DNA from 3 places in the Exiguobacterium sp. s161 genome. Region 3 is predicted to be linked to each of the others. Evidence: riboswitches for the same ligand, from Rfam matches in the RefSeq annotation. Region 3 holds a riboswitch; each other region holds the start of a gene.

Region 1 (2,208 bases), on a different contig from region 3:
CTGTTGCATCCCGCATCCCGATTCCGACGACAGATAATTTTGCGTGTTGATTATGGCGATCGACCTTGACTGTCGTGAAGCGATCCATGATGTCTTTCAATGCTTCATCGAGGAACTCTTCCTCATCGAGTGGACATGAGAACGATAAGAAAATGTCACTGTCGAACGTCGTTTGACTGATCATGTCGATGTTGACGTGGCGATTGGATAACAGTTCGAAGATATCGGCTACTGCTGCATTCGTTTGCGGTACGTGTTTGATTGATACCGTCAAGACGTTCTTCGTCACACTGACACTCGTCACCGCTTTTTGTTCCATTGTTTCCGTCGCTTCCATGATCCATGTTCCCCTTTTCGATTCAAGTGTTTTCCCGACGAAGATGTGTACGCCGTATTTTTTTCCTAGTTCGACACTCCGCATTTCCATGACCTTCGACCCGAGGGCGCTCATCTCCATCATCTCATCATATGAGATGTGCGGAATCGGTTGAGCAGCAGCATGGATTCGTGGATCAGCCGTATAGACACCGTCGACATCCGTGTAGATTTCACACCGTTTATCAAGGACTGCCGCAAGGGCAACAGCCGTTGTATCCGATCCACCACGTCCGAGCGTCGTGACATCACCGAGTTCGTTGACACCTTGGAATCCAGCGACGATGACGACATCGTATGTTTCGAGTTTTTGTCGTAATAGATTTCCATCAATCTGTTTGATCTTACTTTTCGTATGCAATCCCATCGTACTGATTCCCGCTTGAGCGCCTGTTTGCGATAACGCTTTGACGCCGAGTGAGTTGAGGGCGATGCTGAGTAATGAAATCGTCTGTTCTTCTCCGATGGCAAGCAGACGATCGAGTTCTCGGCGCTCGGGGCGATCTGTGATGGCTTGCGCCTGAGCAATCAAAGAATCTGTCATCTTGCCCATCGCTGAAACGACGACGACAAGTTTTTCACCTTCGGCTGCGCGACTCTTCAAATAATTCGCAATAGACTGAATCTGTTCGACAGTCGCAACCGAGCTTCCACCAAATTTAAGTACAGTTGTCACAATCCTATCTCCTTTGTCCCGATACAGAAAAAAACGACGGGCCGGTAGGAGCGTTCCTACGGCCCGTCGTTATCACGATCGGACAAACGAAGACAAAGTCATTCGTTCTTTTACGTAAGATAGCGCTCCGAAACATCGGTTTCGGCAGTACAACGGATCTTAACCGTTGTACCAGCAAATGAGAAGAAGCATCTTCTCGTTCACTTCGGCGGACTTCCCCTTTCACATCATTCGGCATGCTTGCCTTCAAGAATGATGCTACTCATGTCATCCGCGCCTCTATCTGTCGGTTGTTAGTTACAGTTATAGCAGACATCTTTTGTTAAATCCAGTCATTTGACTGTTTTTTTTCAAAATTCGTCAATTCGCAAGATGCTGTTTCGCGAGTTCGAGTTGCTCCGACACGGCAGCAAACCCTGTCCCGCCGTAGCTAGTCCGGCGTGCTACTGCTTGAACCGGATCGAGGAGCGGATAGACGTCTTCCGTGATATCAGGATGGAACGTTTGATACGTCTCGAGGTTCAAATCCTTCAGGAAACAACCGTTCTGCACACAGTAAAGGACGGCTTTGCCGACGATTTCATGCGCTTCCCGGAACGGTATGCCTTTCGTTACAAGGTAGTCGGCGAGTTCCGTTGCATTCGAGAAGTCTTGCATTGTCGCCTTCTTGAGCGCTTCGGTCTTAAACGTCGCAGATTCAATCATTCCGGTGAAGATTTGAACGGATTGGAGAACGGTATCTGCTGTATCGAAGACCCCTTCCTTATCCTCTTGCATGTCTTTGTTGTAAGCGAGTGGTAATGCCTTCATCGTCGTCAAGAAGCCCATCAGATTGCCGTAGACGCGCCCCGTTTTCCCACGAATCAATTCAGCGAAATCAGGATTTTTCTTCTGTGGCATCATGCTCGACCCTGTCGAGAAAGCATCAGACAACTCGATGAAGCCAAATTCTTGCGATGCCCAGATGATGATTTCTTCACAAAAACGCGAGAGATGCATCATGACGGTCGAGGCGATCCCGAGGTATTCGATGACGAAATCGCGGTCGGAGACAGCGTCGAGACTGTTCGGATAGATTGACTCAAAACCGAGCAACTCGGCAGAACGAAAACGATCGATTGGGAATGTCGTCCCCGCGAGCGCGCCTGCCCCGAGCG
Region 2 (2,208 bases), on a different contig from region 3:
CCGATCAGCATCAAGAAAGCGACGATTAAACTGATGACGACACCTGCGACAAGTGAGCGTGTGACGTCTGTTGCCTCAAATGCTCCAATTAAAGTAAACGGACGGTTGTCGGCTGCAAGTGCCTGAGCACCTGTCCCGAGTAACGCACTGATCGTAGCAATGACGAGAACGACGATCGGAACGACGAGATCCCGGACTTTTCCGTTCGTATGTTCGTTGACCTCTTTTGCCATCCCCATCGGTGTTCCTTTTGACGCATCAAAAAGTTCACCATTCGCAGCGCGGCGTTCATGCTGTTTCATCGGTCCGACAGAGACGCCAGAGTAAGCGATGTAAAGTGTTAAAAGTAACGCGAAAATCGCATAGAAGTTCATTGGAACGATCATCATGAAAGCACTAAACGCTGAGTAATCCGTAATCGAGTGCGTCGTTAAGATACCGGCGATGATGGAAATGATGAATGCGCCCCAACTCGAAAGCGGACTGATGACACAAACAGGCGCAGCTGTTGAGTCAATCAAATAGGCAAGCTTCGCACGTGAGACACCACGGCGATCCGTTAGCGGACGACTGACATTGCCGACAGCGAGACTGTTGAAGTAATCATCGATGAAAATCAAGATACCGAGACCGAAGGCGACTAAGCGTGCACCACGCGCTGTCTTGACGTGTGTAGAAGCCCATTCACCGAAGGCGCGAGCGCCACCAGATGTTTGAATTAATGTGGAAAGGACACCGAGCAATAACAAGAAAACAAGTAATAAAACGTTCCACTCGTTCAAGGCACCATCCGCCCAAAAGAGGCTAAAGATATTCTTGCCGAGATAGGTTACCGTATCGATCGGGTTAAAACGGTGAAGTAACAGGGCACCGACGAGAATGCCGACACCTAACGAAAGAACGACCTTTCGGGTAAAGATGGCTAATAAGATAGCTAGTAAAGCAGGTACAAGGGCAATAATGGAATCTGAATAGTTGACCATGAAAAATATCCTCCTCTTTAAAAATGGCTTAAAGATGAGACCCCGCGGCACAAAAAAAGCAAGGGCACCGGCAACAAAGCCGACACCCTCGCTGGATGCGTCTTTCTTAGCCGAATTGGAGCGCTCCATACAACTGTTATGTATGGCAATCGATCGGGTATTTCCCGAATCGACCAACGACGGTATGCTCGACGCATACTGTCATTTCGGCGATGTCACCTTTCCTGTAGTCGTCTTCGTTGTCATCCTCGGACCAAGTACTGATTGAAATCGCGCCTCTACCTCATCGATAGAATAGTCATATTCTGTTCTTATGGACACTTTATCACGTATTTCAAAAAAGATTCAACCATATATTCTGATAATTTAAGACAAAGTTGCTCATTCGGCAAAATGTTGAATGAGCTGTTTCATCAAATAGGCTTGGTTTTCTTCGAATTGTTTTTTTCGATGACCGTTCGCGCCAGATGGATGGGGGAAGTTGGAAAGAAGCTGATGTTGTTCGATTCGTCCATCCTGAATCAATCCACGGACTTGCGTCTCGACGACCCGACCGAGTGGAATTAATAACGCTGGTTTTTGTAACTGATTGATCTCAGCGACGAAGTGTTCTTCCGCGTAGTGCCTCAATAAAGGACTACGACTAATTTTCGGTTGATGACCCGAGTAATTCTTTTCGCGATAAAAGACGGGTTGCTTTAACAGTGATGTTGGATGCAATAATTTCTGATGTTGATGGAATAAGCTAGTAGCCGTCTCAATTCCGAGCAATGCTGGAAGCTCGAGTGTATCAAGCATCTGGACGAGGTTACGTCGCATCGTTCCGGCAAAACTGGCTGCATATTTGACGATGCGTGCCGTCCCTTCTAGTGAAGCCCCATGATGGAGGGCATCCGTTGCTTCTTCGAAAGCGATTCGCATCTGTTCAAAACCTGGTGTGATCCCGATGATGACGACTTTTGCTTCAGTATTGACATATTCGCCAATCGGAGAATAATAGACGGTCAGCTCGTTCTCCTGTTGCAATAAAAAATCGTCCGTCCATAATTCATCACGTCGTAACGTACGATCATCAGGTAAGCTACGAATGGCTTGTTCAAATATAGTTAATGAATTCATGAAGAACCCTCTCTCTCTGTATTGGCACTATAATAACAAATAATACCATTTGAGACAATTAAACCCTTTCACTATTTGTGTATAGGTATATAAAAAAGGACTCGAG
Region 3 (2,208 bases):
ATCCGAGTCGAAGCATACATACCTGAGTTTCCGGCAGATAGAACAGACGTCAAGATGACGGCGTTCATGAGTGCTGCTGAGAACGCAAGACCTGCTTTTTCAAAGACGAGCGTAAACGGACTAACCGCTACGTCCGTAATGTCATTCGAAACCAAGTTCGGACTCGTATACGGAATGAGCATTCCGATGACGAAAATCGCGAAGACGTAGAAAAGTAAGATACGCCAGAAAACTTGTTTGACTGCTTTAGGAACGTTCTTTTTCGGGTCTTCCGACTCACCCGCGGCAATCCCGACGAGCTCCGTTCCTTGGAAACTGAATCCAGCAACAAGAATGATTCCGATGACGGCAGGAATCCCACCGACGAACGGTGCATCGCCAAGAGCAAAGTTTTTAAAGCCAACCGGTGGCTCCGATGTAAAGACACCGAAAATCATCGCAACACCGACGACTAAGAAGACGATGACGGTAACGACTTTAATCATCGCAAACCAATACTCCGCTTCCCCGAATCCTTTAACGGAGAAGTAGTTCAAGCCGATCATGAGTAAGAGGAATAAGGCACTGAAATAAAATCCAGGAACATCCGGGAACCAGTACGTCATGACGATTTGTGCTGCGACGAGTTCAACTGCGATCGTGACTGCCCAGTTGTACCAGTAGTTCCAGCCGAGTGCAAAGCCGAATGATGGATCGACGAATTTTGTTCCATATGTCGAGAAGGATCCAGCGACCGGCATGTACGCTGCCATTTCACCAAGACTTGTCATTAGGAAGTAAACCATCAGACCAACGATTGCATACGATAGGAGCGCACCACCTGGTCCTGCTGCTGCGACGGAAGCACCGGACGCAATGAAGAGTCCTGTTCCGATCGCTCCACCGATGGCGATCATTGACATATGACGGGCTTGTAATCCACGTTTTAATCCTTCTGCTGTCGAATCTGTTGTTTGTTTCACATCTAGATTGTTCATTTCGTTCGCTTCTCTCTTTAATAAATTTTTGAGAGGACACTTTTTGAATGAAAAAACAAAAAGCGCCCTCATCTTCCAGATGGAAGATGAGAACGCAACATAATAAAATGGATGCGCCTCATTCTACCGTCGTGAAAGATAGCTCTCCACAAGTAGGTGATACCAGACTTGTGACAGTATTAGACCTATTTGATCTAATCCCAATCGATCATCTTCAAAGCGATGATTGATTTCGGCAATTCTTCCTTTCAGGTCACCTCATCTGTCGCTTGACGACATCCGTAACCGTACTCTTAAGAACTGCAACCTCCATCCCACTGGTTGAGTGAGAACTGAATTAAGTTAGTTATTACTACGCCATATTACACAAAACGCCACGAAATTGTCAATTGCCTTTTTCGAATCTGGGGTAGTCGATGGTAAAAATCCGATATGTTTAGTACACTAAATGGTAGAAGTCCACTGAGAGAAAGGATGCTGCTTGCATGCCACAGGAACGTGATTTGCTAACTTATCGACTCGAGGAACAAATGCGTGTCATTCTTCGTACCCTGCGACGTGAACTTAACCGGCTATTTGAAGGAACGGCGACCCGGAGTGAATTTTTCATCTTACGAAGCCTTTCAGAAAATGGTCCTCAGCGCCCGACGCTTCTTGCGGAACAATTTGAGCTCGCGACGAGTCAAGTCACTGCTTTGACGGATAAGCTGTATAAACAAGGATATGTCACACGGACACGCTCGACGGAAGATCGTCGTTCAATCGTCCTCGCTTTGACGGATGACGGAGAACGTGCATTTCGGGATCTCGAAATCGTCCGGAAAAACTATTTACAAGATCGCTTCGGTACATTGACGGAAGAAGAGCTGGAAACGATGATTCGTGTCTTTGATAAAATTTTACTGACGATGGATGAGGATTCTCTTACTTCATCTTCTTAAAAACGGTAGATTTTCTACCGTTTTTTATTTTTCATCTAAACATTTATGCCTGTCTAACCGTTATCTAGTTGAGTATACTGGAAGTATATATATGGAAATCTGTTAGTTGGGGAGCTGGGAGGATTTGTTGTCCATCATGAATCAATTCATCATTAACTTTTGTCTACTGTTTACAACGATTACTCTCTTGTTCTTACCGTTTCGGAATCAACCGCGTATTTCATTGAACTCCAAATGGAGCATTCGACTTATACTCGGAGCAGTCTCTGGTTTGATTGCGGTCTTATTGA

What was found. A riboswitch is a leader RNA that binds a small molecule or an ion and turns the genes downstream of it on or off. The one in region 3 is predicted to bind lysine.
Region 1: another riboswitch for lysine. It lies ahead of KNQ14_RS13440 (aspartate kinase); the one in region 3 lies ahead of KNQ14_RS14940 (amino acid permease).
Region 2: another riboswitch for lysine. It lies ahead of KNQ14_RS11615 (Na+/H+ antiporter NhaC family protein); the one in region 3 lies ahead of KNQ14_RS14940 (amino acid permease).

Annotation. Positions count from the first base shown of each region.
Region 1 covers NZ_JACSNH010000005.1:177,103-179,310, forward strand. Annotated here, with positions in the region: gene KNQ14_RS13440 (aspartate kinase) at 1-1,051, opposite strand, end outside; lysine riboswitch at 1,164-1,341, opposite strand; gene argH (argininosuccinate lyase) at 1,412-2,208, opposite strand, start outside.
Region 2 covers NZ_JACSNH010000004.1:83,474-85,681, forward strand. Annotated here, with positions in the region: gene KNQ14_RS11615 (Na+/H+ antiporter NhaC family protein) at 1-983, opposite strand, end outside; lysine riboswitch at 1,094-1,272, opposite strand; gene KNQ14_RS11625 (uracil-DNA glycosylase family protein) at 1,365-2,102, opposite strand.
Region 3 covers NZ_JACSNH010000007.1:107,448-109,655, forward strand. Annotated here, with positions in the region: gene KNQ14_RS14940 (amino acid permease) at 1-977, opposite strand, end outside; lysine riboswitch at 1,109-1,297, opposite strand; gene KNQ14_RS14945 (MarR family winged helix-turn-helix transcriptional regulator) at 1,463-1,918, shown strand; gene KNQ14_RS14950 (diguanylate cyclase) at 2,055-2,208, shown strand, end outside.